Regions from separate parts of the Gallicola sp. Sow4_E12 genome, predicted to be linked through region 2. Evidence: riboswitches for the same ligand, from Rfam matches in the RefSeq annotation. Region 2 holds a riboswitch; the other holds the start of a gene.
What was found. Region 2 has a riboswitch for thiamine pyrophosphate ahead of thiW (energy coupling factor transporter S component ThiW). Riboswitches for the same ligand answer to the same signal wherever they lie in the genome.
Positions count from the first base shown of each region.

Region 1: it holds a riboswitch for thiamine pyrophosphate, as region 2 does, so the genes downstream of both, ACTQ46_RS01895 (sodium:solute symporter family transporter) here and thiW (energy coupling factor transporter S component ThiW) in region 2, are expected to answer to the same signal.

Region 1 is NZ_JBQKLI010000002.1:142,807-150,840, forward strand. Features, by position in the region: gene ACTQ46_RS01885 (L-aspartate oxidase) at 1-839, opposite strand, end outside; gene nadA (quinolinate synthase NadA) at 857-1,762, opposite strand; gene ACTQ46_RS01895 (sodium:solute symporter family transporter) at 1,967-3,376, opposite strand; TPP riboswitch at 3,514-3,624, opposite strand; gene ACTQ46_RS01900 (DUF2568 domain-containing protein) at 3,759-4,094, opposite strand; gene ACTQ46_RS01905 (TetR/AcrR family transcriptional regulator) at 4,776-5,426, shown strand; gene ACTQ46_RS01910 (ATP-binding cassette domain-containing protein) at 5,423-6,307, shown strand; gene ACTQ46_RS01915 (ABC transporter permease) at 6,307-7,905, shown strand.
Region 2 is NZ_JBQKLI010000015.1:16,203-24,236, reverse strand. Features, by position in the region: gene ACTQ46_RS08565 (extracellular solute-binding protein) at 1-686, shown strand, start outside; gene ACTQ46_RS08560 (ABC transporter permease) at 776-1,951, shown strand; gene ACTQ46_RS08555 (hypothetical protein) at 2,008-2,379, shown strand; gene ACTQ46_RS08550 (ABC transporter ATP-binding protein) at 2,380-3,327, shown strand; gene thiE (thiamine phosphate synthase) at 3,701-4,330, opposite strand; gene ACTQ46_RS08540 (hydroxyethylthiazole kinase) at 4,323-5,108, opposite strand; gene thiW (energy coupling factor transporter S component ThiW) at 5,105-5,605, opposite strand; TPP riboswitch at 5,664-5,763, opposite strand; gene ACTQ46_RS08530 (PHP-associated domain-containing protein) at 5,914-6,597, opposite strand; gene ACTQ46_RS08525 (MerR family transcriptional regulator) at 6,869-7,636, opposite strand; gene ACTQ46_RS08520 (ABC transporter permease) at 7,708-8,034, opposite strand, start outside.

The sequences.
Region 1 (8,034 bases), on a different contig from region 2:
TTCATCTGCTTGAAAATTGCATCTGTTAATAGATCTCTAGGCAGAAGCTCGTCTACAAATCTTTCCATGTCTTTATTATAAAGTTTCGCTCCTTCACCTCGTGCAGATTCGGAAATCAGAAAACTTCTCTCTTCTTTTTCTGCACTATAAAGGGTTGTCGGATGAAACTGAACATACTCCAGATCTTTAACTTCTATATCATACTTCAAAGCAATCGCTATAGCATCACCCGTCAAATGCTTATAATTTGTAGAATGAGCATACAAACCTCCGACTCCCCCTGTCGCCATGACTACATGATCTGCAAGGATCTCTTCTTTTTCTCTCTTTTTGTTTTGTACTACCGCTCCATAGCATCGATTATCCTGGCTTAAAAGATCGGTCATCTCTGTATACTCATAGATTTCTACATTCGAAAGTTTGTGTACTTCCTCTAATAGTCTGCTGGTAATTCTCTCCCCCGTAATATCTTCGGAATAAAGTATTCTTTTTGCCGAATGGGCACCTTCTTTTGTAAAGGACAGTTCTCCATTCTCCTCCCGCTGAAATTTAACACCGTAACCGATTAAATCTTTTATCACACTCTTCGATGAACGAATCATGATTTCTACTGATTTTGGGTCGTTTTCGTAATGACCTGCTTTCATTGTATCTTCAAAATAAGACTCATAGTCTTTCTCCTCTTTTAAAGCGGCTATCCCGCCTTGAGCTAAAAATGAATCGCTGCTTTTAAGATCTGACTTTGTAATCATCATGATCTTTTTATTTCGTGGAAGGTTAAGCGCACAATAAAGACCAGCACAGCCTGTTCCTGCTATTAAAACATCTGCTCTTTTCATTTCCTCTACCTCAGTTATTAATTCCCTAACTCAAGCATTCTTTCAAGGGGAATAAGTGATTTTACCCTTGTTTCCTCTGAAACTTTTACCTCTTCGGTCTCCCCTTCAAGGACTGCAAGAACTTTTTCCAAGTTCACTTTTTTCATATCCTCGCAAATTTGGCCCTCTATAACGGGATAAAATGTCTTATCCGGATTTTTTTCCTTCAGCTGATAGAAGATTCCTGTTTCTGTTCCTATAATAAATTCCTTCCTAGGAGATCGTGTAACAAAGTCGATAATCCCAGAAGTACTTCCCACAAAATCCGCTTCCTCTAATACATCATATGTACATTCTGGATGAGCTGCAAATAAAGCTTTCGGGTGGATTTTTTTCGCTTCTAGAACCTTTTCAGCGGTGATGGTTTGATGAATAGGACAGTAGCCTTTATTCAAAATAATATTTTTCTCAGGAACTTGTTCTGCTACATATCTTCCTAAATTCCCGTCTGGTATAAAGAAGATATTTTTATTCGGAAGCTCTCTTACAATCTTCACTGCATTTGAAGAAGTAACAATTACATCAGAATAAGTTTTAATTTCTGCTGTAGTGTTTATATAACAGACCACTGCAAGATCTTCATACTCTTCTCTCTTCTTCTCGATACTTTTTGCATCGACCATGTGAGCCATAGGACAATCAGCATCGCTGTCAGGAAGATATACCTTTTTGTCTGGGTTTAATATCTTCGCACTTTCTCCCATAAAAGATACTCCGCAAAGAATTATGGTATCTGCATCTGTTTCAGAAGCCTTCTTGCTGAGATAATAAGAATCTCCTACAAGATCTGCAATTTTTTGTATGTCTCCATCTACATAGTAATGAGCCATAATGACGGCATTCTTTTCTTTCTTTAATTGATTTATTTTATCGATTATATTCATATTTGCACCTCGAATGTTCACTTTTTATTATTCCCATAGTTCTGAAGTATACCCTTTTGCTCCTTTACTGTCAATACAGTTAATTTCAATTATACTATATTTTCCTAATAAATCATTCTATTCATTTATCGTATATTTCAGCAATTAAGAAAAACTACGATTATCTTAAACCGCAGTTTTTCTAATATTTTCTATTTCTTCTACTTACAGAGCTTTCATCTCTTCCATCTCTTTCATCTCTTCCGCTGCTTCCAAGGGTGCAAATTTGTTTCCCAGAATACAGATCCCTGCAGATACAAAGATCGGGATCAGAAATGCGATGAATAATTTATTTTGGATAAAGAAAGGAACTCCCGATGCCACTCCCAGCACAGCTCCCAAAACTGCTGTGTTTTCTCTTAGCTTCGGACTGTATAAACCGAAGAACAGCGGAATAAATACACCTGCACAAACTAAATCCGCTACTAGGAAAAGTGTTAAAACGCTATATCCTCTCGATGCAATAAAGACAGAAATTATAATCAGTATAACTGTCATCCATCTTGCCTTCTGCAAAGAAAGCATAGATTTATTTTCTTTCTTTCTTTTAATGGCAAAGGTTGCAACCATTGCATTCAGCAAAGTATCCACAGTACTCATAACAAGAACTAAAGCTAGAATAAACGCAGCGATAATCAGTCCTGTCGGAAACAATTCATAGACAAGAGCAAACAAAGCCACGGAAGGATTATCACCTATCCCCATCCCCGCTGAGGCGATACCGATAAATCCTGTAATGAACATTATTGGAAGAACAACCAGTATACAAGCAATCAGAGATTTTTTGATCGCAGCATCATTCTTTCCAGAATAAATTCTTTGCCAGTACCCTTGATGGAATAGATTCGCAGCAAACACCCCGATACAAAGGGTTAAACCATATTCGATGCCGCCTATATTTCCAATATCAAGCAGATCGGGACGGTTCACCTGAGTTTGTCTGATAATTTCTCCCATACCTCCGCTATAATACAACACGCCAGCAGCTACAGTTAATGTTAACACAATGATCAAGACCATCTGAATTGCATCTGTAAACATAGAAGCCTTGAGCCCGCCATAAGTTGTGTAGATCATTGTCGCTGCTCCTACTAACAATGCAGTATATACTAAAGGAACTTCTGCCATTTGAAAAGCCACTTGAGCTATCGCTGTCAGCTCCGCTATTAAATGTACCAGCATATAAAATATAGATAAAAGAATGGTTAAAACGTACATTTTAGATCCGTATCTTTTCAGTGCATAATCGCTTATGGTACTACCCTCCGGAAGATAGGCTCTTACTTTAGGACTTAAGATGGAAAAAGCAAAGTAAAGACTTGCTGCCCCAAAAGCATAACCTATAATAGTAGCAATTCCGCCGATAGCTCCTGCTTCTGGAGGAGTGAATAATATAAACACCCCTATAAAAGATGCTAAAAATGTAGCAGTCAATCTTTGGGAACCTGTACTTCCTCTCGCTGTTAAATAATCATCGATGTTCTCAATTTTCCCTTTGCTGTAAACAATACCAATAAACGTAAAAATAATTACTGTAATAAGTATTAAAGAAATCACAACTGTAGATGAAATCATAATACCGCCTCCTTTTATTTTTTGCAGCTTTATAAAATCAAATACACTCAAGACATATCAAGAAAATCATTTTATCCCAAATAAAAAAACACAAATCCTGATCTAGAATTTGTGTTTTACAAGCATATAGTAAATTATAAACAAGTCGTTCACTTTCCTACGCTGGTATTATCCAGATCAGGTTAAAGGATTAAAAGATATCAGGATCTTTCTCTCAGCTGGCCTCTCCAGCACTCCTAGTGAGTATTCGATTTTCAATTTCACGAACATAGTATTATTCCGATAAAACCGCTGCTGCTTTCTATCTGAAAATTATACTACTAATCAACTGTAACATAATAAAAATAGATATTCAAGTGCCTTTAAAACATCTGCACATTTATTAGAAATCTGACCTGCCAAATTTTGCCTGTATAAAAAGGTTTATAAAAATCCCAATCCCTGCAAAAATAATATAACTGGTCTTCTTGTTCAAAAACTGAAGATAAGGAAACAATAATATCAAAAACTCTAAAGACCATCTGAGATTTCCACTTAATGGATATGCTGCCTTTGGAGAAAAAAAGATTCTCCATAGCAGAGCAAATACTGCAGCCGCTGCCACAGACAAAGAAATCTTATGCCACATCTGCTCTAGAATAATATAAGCCCATCTTACAACCAATAAAACTGAAAATATCTCTATAATAAAAGCTGCTATATCATTTATTATTAGCATTTTACGACCTCTGCTTTCTACAAGATTCCACTATGCTGTATTTTTTGGATCTACGTTTTCATTTTATCCAAAACTTTTCCGATATCACCGTAAAATAAGGATAGATTGTTTCTTGATTCCTTCTGGGATAGCTGACGTTTCAAAATATATCGATGAGTAACTTCCTATACCATACTATAGTTCACTAAGCACCCATATATAAACAGAGATTTCTCTTTCTTCTCCATCTGTCGACATTTCATGAAATTGCGTTTTGTGTATATAAAAAGCTGTTTCTGTCTGAATTTTTTTCTCCTCCTGCTAGATCAGGAGAAGGATTCATGGGGATTATAAAACGAAAAGAACTGTATAATGCTGCAATAAACAGCATGATCAGCGTTGAAGCTTTTTTCCATTTTTGAACAAATCTTTTGAACATAAAAAACACAAAGAGTCCCAAACTAATAATTAACGTCTATATCCAGACATTCGTATCTATATCCTTTCTTTTTATATTCGAATTTTCTTGTCTATAATATTTACCCTCCCATTTCACGGGATAACCGCTGACTCTAATTATCTTTTAAACTATCACGCCCTTAAGGATCTAAAGATGTTTAAATCTACACCATAAAACCATTGACCGATCCAGTCTATTGTAGTATGCTCTATATAAACCAAAATGGTTTATGGAGGTATGATATGTACGAAAAGTTTTTAGCCCTTGATGAGAATAAAAGAGACATTATTTTAAGAGCAGCACTGCAGGAATTTGGGAAATATGGATATAAAAAAACATCTGTAGAACAAATCGCAGAGTCGGCCGGCATCTCAAAATCTATGGTTTTTCATTATTTCGGCAGTAAATTAAGCCTTTTTGAATTCTTAGCATCTTTTACAGCGGATTTTGGAATTGGGATTTCAGAAAAATTCTTGGAAAATATAGAGGATTTAGATTATATCGGCCAGTATGAACGTGCCGCTAAAATAAAACTTAAAGCTTATAGAGATAATAAAGAGGCTTTTGATTTTATCGGGATGCTTTATTTAAATCCAGAAAATACACTTATTTCTACTAGGATTAAGGAAGAATTTGATAAGAATATAGAATATAGAAATAAGATATTAGAAATTCTATCCAGTTCAAAAAACGACAACTTTTTCAGAACGGATTTAAATATTGATTCTTCAAAAAAATATATTAACTGGATCATAGACGGTTATTCTGCCGAACTGACTCAACGGTTAATTGGTGAAAGCATAAGCCATAAGAATTTCGATGAAGACTGGAAAGATTTCGACAAAATGATACTAGATTTAAAAAGACTTTTTTATAAGGAGAAATATCAATGAGCGTAATTTCTTTAAAAGATGTTAGTAAAAACTTCGGAAAAACAGAAGCTCTAAAGGGAGTTTACCTTGAACTTCAAAAAGGAGAGATCCTTGGGTTTATAGGGCCTAATGGTGCTGGAAAAACAACAACTATACGAATTATCCTCGGAATCTTAAAAGGCGCAGGAGATTCAAAGGTTTTTGGACTCGACCCTTGGAAAGATGCTATAGAAATTCATAAAAATCTTTCCTATGTACCCGGGGATGTAAATCTTTGGCCGAATCTTACGGGAGGCGAAGTGATCGATTTATTCTTGAAATTAAAAAAACAGAAAAATTCCAACTATAAAGAAGAGCTTATCGAAAAATTCGATTTTGATCCTCGGAAAAAATGCAGAACTTATTCAAAAGGAAATCGGCAAAAAGTCGCCTTGATCTCTGCTTTAGCTGCTGATGTCGATTTGTATATCTTTGACGAACCTACATCCGGACTGGATCCTTTGATGGAAAGTATATTTCAAGAAGAAGTTCATCGAATAAAAAGGGAAGGAAAAAGTATTCTTCTTTCTTCTCATATATTATCTGAAGTAGAAAAACTCTGCGGCTCTATCAGTATTATAAAAGACGGAACCATTATCGAATCCGGTCCTTTAGCAGAATTGAGGCATTTAACGATGTCTAAAATAAAGGTAAGAACTAGAAAACCCTTGTCTGATTTCGAATCGAATCATGCAGTTCACGATTTTCATATAAACGAAGGTTTGACAGAATTCAGTGTAGACGGCAAAAACTTAGGGGAAATTATTTCCTTAATCAGCAAATATGATATTTTGACTTTGGAAACACAGCCTCCTACCCTTGAAGAATTATTTATGAGCCATTATGAAAGGACGATTCAATAATGAAACATATCTTTTATAATACTGGAAGCATTATCGGTTTCATTTTAAAAAAAGACAAAATCAAGATTTTAATCTGGATCATCGCTTTAATTGCTTACGGGGTCGGTTTTATCCCTGTATTTCAAGGAATACTAGACACCTCTTCAAACTCTCAGGTTTTAGTGGACACGATGAAAAACCCTGCGATGATCGCGATGATAGGCCCCGTCTTTGTAGAAGACAGCTATACTATCGGCTCTATCTATGCGAATTATATGATGGTTTTTTCAGCCTTAATCGCCGGAGCTATGAATATCTTCATCGTCTCAAGCAATACTAGAAATGATGAAGAACTAGGAAGGACAGAACTCCTTCGGGCTTTACCTGTAGGAAGACTTTCTAATCTGTCAGCAAGTTTAATCATCGCCTTTTTTGCAAATCTAATCCTTTTACTAGCTACAGCTATAGGGATGTATTTTATTTCCCCTGATATTTATCTAAAGGGAGCGATTATCTTTTCAGCTGGAATTTATGGATATGGATTTCTCTTTGCCTGTATCGTCTCTTTGTTAGGAGAAATTTTTACAAACAATAGAGCTGTAATGGGTGCAGGTTTTTTCCTCTTGTTTTTAAGCTATATTTTAAGAGCAGTCGGCGACGTTTCGATGGAAGCATTGTCTTTAGTTTCTCCTCTTGGTCTTGTCACAAGAACAGAAAACTTCGTCAACGATTATATATGGCCCTTTTGGATTTTGCTCCTCGAAATAATCCTAGTTGCACTTCTTTCATTTTTCTTTGCCAAAAACAGGGATCTCGGCAGCGGTCTCATTCCTGAAAGAAAAGGAAAATCTTCGGCATCCGTATTTCTTTCCGGGATAAAAACTTTTGCCTTTCGAATCAACCGCAGCGGCTTTCTTATTTGGGCTTTGGTCATTTTTATATTTTCTGGAATGTATGGCTCTGTGTTTGGAGATTTGGAAAACTATATCAATTCTTCTGATCTTTTGAAAAACATGTTTAATGTACAAGGAGTCCACTCTTTGACAGAACAGTTTATTTCTTTGCTTATGGTGATTATGGCGATCATCACAACTATACCTTCCCTCGCCTTTCTTCACAGAATAATCAGCGAAGAACATAAAGGTTTGAGCGAAGAAATATTAACAAAACCAGTCTCCCGTTATGAATATTTGTTTTCCTTTTTTATAATCTCTATATGCACCGCCTTTATCCTGCAAGTCTTAGTAGCATTAGGATTTTGGTCTGTAGGAAGGATATATTTGGAAAATATACCCACTCTGGAAATATTTATAAAAGCAGCTCTTCTATACGTCCCTGCTATATGGCTTATGATCGGAGTCTCAACCTTTTTAATCGGCATCACTCCTAGATTTGCTTGGCTGAATTACATCTTTTTATGCTACAACTTTGTGATCGTCTATTTAGGGGATATGCTGGATTTCCCGGACATTTTAGGAGATCTTACTCCTTTTGGAAATGTAGTTTCCTATCCTTTAGAGGAAATTACTTGGGGAGCTTCTATTCTTATGACCGTTTTGTTTATTCTATTGTCTGCAGCAGGCTTTATCGGATATCGAAAACGCGACCTTATGAATTAGAACAACCTTTCTAGCTTTACAACAACAAAGTGCCGGAGACGAGTAAATCTCTTTCCGGCACTTTTCTTTGAATTATATTATCTTTTAAAATTCGTTCCATTACCCCTTTCTATCAGTAAAGGTATGCAA
Region 2 (8,034 bases):
CTCCAGAATACAAAGATCCTGAAGGATACTGGTATTCAAAAGGACTTACAGTGGTAGGCTTTATCGCCAACAATGATGTTTTAGCACAAAAAAATCTGACAGCACCTGCATCTTGGGATGATCTCATTAAACCAGAATATAAAGGGGAAATCATTATGAGCAGTCCCGCTATTTCTGGAACAAATTATGCGGCTGTAAAAGGTCTTCTTGATATGTACGGCAACGAAGGCTGGGATTATTTAGAGAAACTAAATGAAAATATACCGTTTTACGGAAAGCGTGGTCGCGATCCGCAAGAAAAGACCGTTGCCGGCGAGTTTGCAGTTGGAATTATCCCTGTAGACAAAACAGCCTTTGATGCTGCAGAAGAAAACAATCTGACCGTTGTCTATCCTGAAAACGGAATTCCTTGGGTTCCTGAAGGCATTGCTATTTTCAAAGGCAGCGAAAACACGGATATTGCAAAAGCTTTCTTAGACTTCATGTTTACTCCTGAAGCTATGGAAATGATTGCTAGATTGGACGGTAAAGACGGAGCACAAATGGTAGTTCCTGATATTAAAGGTTATGATTTAGGTCTTCCAAAAGATAAGTTGATCAAGCAAGATCTATCAACATTTGGTTCACAAAGAACTGAAATATTAGACAAATGGAATGCATTAACCTCTAATAAAGAAACTAAATAATATAAAAATAGCCGATTAAGAAAAGACTTCCTTTCTCTTCTTCGGCTATTTTAGAATTCGAAACTACAATATCAATTACGAGGTTCTCTATGAAAAACAATACTTCTGCCAAACTGGACTCTTTGCTTTTTATTACAATTGTCCTTTCCGTAATCCTTTTTATTCTTCTGCCCTTCCTCTCTGTATTTTCAGAAGCTTTATTTATAGAAGGACAGCTTGATTTTTCTGGTTTTCGAAAATTTTTTCTTGAAGATTCCTTTCTCCTTAAAAATTCTTTGCAGGTAGGGATCTTAACCACTGTTTTTTCCACGATCGCCGCAGTCTTAATCGCTGTGTATGCAGTATTTTTCGGCAATCGAAAGCGAATCGAAAATATTCTTCTGATTACCATGATTTCTCCGCCTTTCGTCACTTCCCTCTCTTATATCGAGCTTTTTGGAAGACGGGGATTTATTACCCATGATTTATTAGGTTTAACGTTAAACACGTACGGCATGTGGGGCATTATCCTGATGCAGTCTATCGGTTTTATTTCTATAAATACCCTGCTTGCGATAAATGCTATTTCAAAAATCAATAACGAAATCATCTATTCTTCAAGAGATCTGGGTGCACATTCCGACCGTATTATATTGGATATTATTCTCCCTATGATTAAGAACACCATAGTGGTCATCGCAATGCTTACGTTTATTCGGAGCTTAGCGGACTTCAGTACACCTACCATTATCGGTGGAAACTTCTCAACGATGGCGACAGAAGCGTATCTTAGTATGATCTCAAGCGGCGATATCCATTATGCGGCTGTGTTAAATACAATACTCTTTATCCCCTCCTTGATTGCCTTTTCTTTCTATCGAAAACATATCTACGCGGAAAGAAACGAAGGCAAGGTTAGCGGCAATATTATAAAATTAGAAAGAAAAGGATTCTTTGCTGTTATTACAAAGGGTATTTCTTTATTCTTTCTGCTCTGGATTCTGCTGAATTATGGTGCGATTCTTTTTTCCGCTTTCACAAAACGCTATATGGGAACACCCTACTTTACTTTCCAGAACTTTATAGATTCCAGTCCCTATATTACAGGCACCTTCCTTCGAAGTATCTTCTATTCTCTGATTGCAGGAAGTTTAGCTGCCATTATCGGTCTTTTGATCGGCTATTATCTAATCATACGAAAAAAGAAATTTATGTACTGGATTGATTTGATCGCTACGATTCCTTATATTATCCCGGCTCTTTCTTCGGAATCGGATATATCTTAGCCTTTAAGAATCCGCCATTCGCCTTCACAGGAACAGCTGCTATCGTCGTTTTAAATATGCTGTTTAAAACACTTCCCTTCTCCTCGAAGTTGGGAACGGAAGCCGCCTCTGAACTCAATATTGATACGATTCGTTCTATCAAAGACCTCGGGGGAAATCATCTCGCCGTTATAAAAGATGCTCTCTTTGCCCAGTCAAAGGGAAGTCTATTTATGTCTTTCGCAAACGGATTTACCGCTTCTATGACCACAATAGGCTCTATTATCTTTCTTGTCTATCCCGGTCAGAAGGTAGCAACTCTTGTAATGTTCGACGTGATACAAACGGGGAAATACAGTATCGGAGCCGTTATTGCAACAATAATCATTCTATTGACTTTAAGTATTAATCTGCTCGCCCGGAAACTTATTAAAGGAAAGAGGATCTAAATGTTTTTAGAAATAAAAAATATTACGAAAAAATACGGCGAAAAAACAGCCGTAGACAATGTAAGTTTTTCCTTAGAAGAAGGCCGTCTCTTAACATTGCTGGGCCCATCCGGCTGCGGGAAAACAACTATCTTAAGAGCTATCGGAGGATTTCTAAAATTGGATCAAGGCTCTATATTATTGAATGGACAAGATATCAGTCCTATCTCGCCAGAAGAGCGGGAAGTGGCAACAGTTTTTCAATCCTACGGTCTTTTTCCGAATATGAAAGTCTATGAAAATGTAGCCTATGGTTTAAAATTTAGAGGAATCCGAAAAAAAGAAGCACGGGATATGGCTTACGATTTCCTAAACAAAGTTCATCTTGAAGAAGAGGGGGAGAAATATCCTTCTCAATTATCCGGAGGACAGCAGCAGCGGGTTGCTCTGGCAAGAAGTCTTATCATCAAGCCGAAGCTTTTATTATTAGACGAACCCCTTTCAAATCTTGATGCAAAACTTCGAGAACAAATGCGGGAAGAAATCCGGCAAGTTCAGCAGGAATTTGGCGTTACAATGATCTTTGTCACTCATGATCAAAACGAAGCCTTCTCTATCTCCGATGAAGTCATGCTGATGAATGAAGGAAAACTCATTCAAAAATCCTCCCCGGAAGACCTCTATCTCCATCCAAATTCAGCCTTTGCCCTCGACTTTATCGGCCAGTCCAATATAAAAAAGGGCTTCTACTGCCGTCCGGAAGATATAAAACTTTCCTCTGAAGGCTCCCCCTTAAAGGTCCAGTCCATAGAATATCTAGGCGATTTCGTTCAATACACTCTCCTTGATAAAGATGGCACAAAGCTTATTATGAAACAGTTCCTGCAAGAGAACACTTTAGAAATAAATAAGATCTATCCTTTCCTCATAAACTGGCGTCCCATCGACTTTAAAAGCACTCAGAGATGATTAAATGACCATCCATTTTAAAATTTTCAGATTCCTATGAATACTATCCGCCTAAACAATACCTTTCAAAAAAAGGAAAGCGAATTTTCCGCTTTCCTTTAAAAAGAAACAAGTTCTATGTTTCTTCCACAACTTCACTCTCTGAAGCCCTAGCTCAAATCAGGCATTTTGATTTGACAGCAGGTCAGCAGATCGTTCTTAACCAAATGAAAAAACACATTTGGAGAACGAGTTGCACCAGACCTACTAAGTTTTCAAAAAACAAAAATCAAGTTAGGTCTAGCTCACGCCACTCGTTTCCCAATGACGGCGTCCTTCTGTGATTGGCTAGAAACGATCGGCCCCTCTCTCACACTACACATTTTCCTTATCTCTATATCTTCTCAACCGCTTCCTTTAATCTCTTTAAATCTCCTTCCACATCTTCCGACTGCATAAGATATCTCACGACACAAACTCCATCCACACCGCTTCCTTTTAAGATATCCAAATTTTCCGCCCTAAGCCCTCCGATGGCAAATACATCGATATCTACAGCTTTTTTAATCTCTGCAAGTGTCTCTACAGAGGTTCGAACAGGATTTGCATGAGTTGTAGTATCATATATCGCTCCTACGCCTACATAATCAGCACCATCTCTTTCTGCCTTTTTCGCCGCTTCTACTGTTTTTGCTGTAGCACCAACGATTTTTCCCGGACCTAACAGTCTGCGGGCGATGGCAACAGGCATATCGTCTGCCCCTACATGAACCCCGTCGGCGCCTACTGCCAAAGCAATATCTACACGATCGTCGATTACAAAAGGAGTGCCGTAATGCCCTGCTATTTCTTTGATCTTCCTTCCTCTTTCTAAAAGCTCTGCTGTAGAACTATCCTTTTCCCGAAGCTGCAATAAAGCGATTCCTTCTCTGCAGGCCGTCTCTATTCTTTCGTAAAACTCTTTCTCCGAAAGTCCTCTGCTGTCCGTTATTAGATAAACACCCTTCTCCCTTGTTTTATACATTAAACTCCTCCCTCTCTAAATCAGCCAAATCCTCTTCTTTTAATTCTTCTAAAGCGCTTATAAAGGCAGCATAATAAAATCCAATTCCTAGGCCTTTTTCTCGTAAGCTTCGAAGGGCCTTTTCTCCGCAAACTGCATTGACTCCCATGCCATATACAGCTCCTTCATAAAGCTCTACTGTGGAAAATAGCCCTGTCAAAAGAGATCCGATACAGCCTGTTCCTGTAACCTTAGGCATATCTGAACTTCCGCCCTTTAAAACAGTCACTCTTTTTCCGTCTGTAATATAGTCTGTTTTTCCAGTGATGCATACAATTTCAGCTGTTTTTTCAGTTAAATGAATCCCTGCTTCCACCGCTTCTTTTGATTCCGTCTCCGAGTCAACTCCCCGGGCAGTATTCTCATCCTTATATAAAGCAATAATTTCAGAAGCATTTCCTTTAAGGATCGTAATTTTTCCTTCCTTCGCCAAATCATACACATAGGAACGCCTATGTGCAGAGGCTGCTGTACCTGAAACATCTAATAGAAAAGGAATACCTCGTTTCATTGCATCTTCTGCAGCGATCTTTATAGACTTTAAGCGATCCCTTGTATTGCTTCCTAAATTTCCATAGACAAGATCCGATCTTCCCGTCATCTCTTCCACTTCATCCGGATTATCCGCACAAAGAGGACTTGCTCCGAGTACAAGCGTACTATTGGCAGAAACAGCTTTCACCATATCATGGACTAAAAGATGGGCTAGAGGCTCTTTCTTCCTTAATAACTCGATCACTTTAACACCTCTTCCATCATCTGTTTAAAAAATTCTTTCTTCGCCATAATATGTACAAAGAAAAGACCTAAAAGTCCTCCGGATAAAGTGCCCGCTAGAAAACCTGGTACATATGTAAGCCACCCGATCTCTGGAACTCCCATAATAAGAGCCATCACAGGATAGGACAATAACGAACCGATGATTCCTGTTCCGATCCACTCCCCTACGGCAGCTCCCCACGGCTTTTTAATCTTCACAAAAAAGATTCCAGATAGTGCCGCTCCGAATACCGATCCTGTTATCGCCACAGGGCTAATGGCTAAAAACATCATCCGCATAATATTAATAAGAAGCGCCACAACAAAAGCTCCCGCAGGCCCTACAGTAACCGCTGCAATTACATTAATAAAGTGCTGCATCGGAGCCATCCCAGGTACTCGAAGTATCGGTGACAACACAAAACCCAGCGCAATCAAAAAGGCCATCCACAACTGTTTTCTCAAATTTTTATTCATTTAAAATTCCTCCTTTTTTCGCCGAGCAAATAAAAAAGCACCCCGAGGAGTGCAAAAAAAGGCATCTTTTTTGCTTCCTTTCGACGGCATTACCCGTGTCAAGTTCAAAGGATCCGCGCATATAGCGCATCTCAGCTTCTGCTCTCCCAGCGATTAGTATAATTGTACTCTTAGTCTTATAGAAATGCAAATCAAAACTGAATATTTTTCATATGAACTATAAAAAAATATTTTCTTTGTATCGACAAGTATTTCGCCTAGATTCTTAAGGTTTTTGCCTATGATTCAAACAATCAGAGTCTACCCCTCTACATCCGAATAAAAGGTCTTTCTTCTATCTGGATATTAAACTTCTCTTGGTCCTTATTTTTTTCATCAAAATCATAACTGGTATATCCGGACAATACCATCGGCTCGCATCTTTCATTCTTTAAAGCCTCTACAAGGTCTGTTACCGTTTTGCAATCGGAAGGTACTTTTGTGGCATAGCGTCCCAAGGCAATTAAATTATGGCAATCGCTGGCTCCGATAGGCTGAAGATCCAGCATCTTGCAATACTCGTAAGCTTTTTTATTCTCTTCTTCTGTAGAACTTCCGTTTAAAACTTCTATGCCGGCAAGACCTCTCACTCTTAAAAGATCTTCTCCCAACCCTCTAGAGTTTCCTCTAAAAGGATGAGCCGCTATACAAACACCGCCCCTGACATTTACCCAGTCGATAAAATCCTGTGCTTCCAGATGCGGTTTCGGCAATTCGTCTATCCCAAAAGCTAAAATATCTCCCTCGATAGATAAATACTCTACTCCGACAAAGATAGGAAAATCCTCCTGAGCAGAAATCTTTCTTGCATAATCCGCTAATCCGTACTTGTCATGATCTGTAATACAGATCCCGTCTAAACCCACTCTCTTCGCTTCCCGCACCATTTCTTTCAAATTCATCTTGCTGTCTGAAGAAAATGTACGCTCATGCATATGAAAATCGATTATCATATTCTCTCCTATAATATACCCTTTAAATTATCTTTGATTTTTCCCTAATTAAAGCTCTTAAATCTAATGCTTTCCATCTGTTAATAACTTGACATTATATTATAATATCACTGTAGTAATAGCAAGATGCATAATGTTGCGTAACGTTTATCAAAAGAAGAATTTTCCTATATGAAAATTTAAAGTGAAAGGGTTTCTTATTACAAAAAAAGAAAGCGAATTATTATTCACTTTCCTTTTCCTATTTCATTTTAAAAACTTTCCTTTATACTTAATCTTCTAACACTTTTATCTGAATTTCTGTTATGTATTTTTCTTTTTGGGTCTCAATAAATTGGTCAATAATATTGAAGTTTACAGATTTATCATCTAAATATAAATCTTCATACTTTTGTCTCATATTCTCTGTTGTTTCCATTATATTTTCATAAGGCCCAACATGATAACCATATAAATATTTACCTTTAGGGATAACTTTCAGCTCACCATCATGAGTATTATAATCACTATCCCTTCTGATATCTTCTAGCCTATCACCTATATATGCTCCGAAGGATTTAAATTCATTTTCATAAAACGCGATCGTTGGAAAAAAGTAAAAGGAGTCGCTTCTATAGAGTAAATCTTCTTCTATCGGCAGATAGAATCGATTAGGAAAGATATTAACTGCGGTAATATCTGTATTTAAATAAATTAACTTTTCTCGGGTAAAATTAATTTTTCGTTCAATCGCTTTTCTTATCTTAAGCAGCTCTTCGCTTTGTTTTAACAGTATTTCTGAATGCTGTTCTAAGCTTTCTAATGTCTTATCTGGATCCTTAAATTTTACATAATCAGATATATCGTCTAAAGAATAGCCTATCTTTTTAAGATATCGAATCGTTGCAAGCTCATAAATTTGACTAGAACTATATTGTCTATATCCCGTCTTTTTATCTTTATCATCAGGACGAAGCAATTTGATCTTGTCATAATATTGAAGCGTTTGCTTATTTATTTTAAACAATTTGCTCAATTGACCTATTTTTAAATAACTCATTTTGTAAAACCTCCTTAAGATATAACATAATTATATCTTATATTCTACAAAATTCATTCATACTTGCTATGCTATCTTTCATCTCGAATAAATGGCTGTGCAAGAGCTTTTGGATCTCTTGACTTGCCGATAGATAATAGGAGAACCACTATCGATACAATATACGGTAAAATCGTAAAAAACTGGCTCGGTATTTGAATTCCGGAAGATTGGAAATTGTATTGAACTGCTTCCGTTGCCCCGATTAATAAAGCCGCTAAAAATACTCCTACAGGATTTCTCCTTCCTAATGTTACTGCTGCTAATGCAATATATCCTCTTCCTGCAGTTATATTCTCAATAAAAAAGCCAAATTGCACAACAGACATATACGCTCCTGCCAAACCGCAAATTCCTCC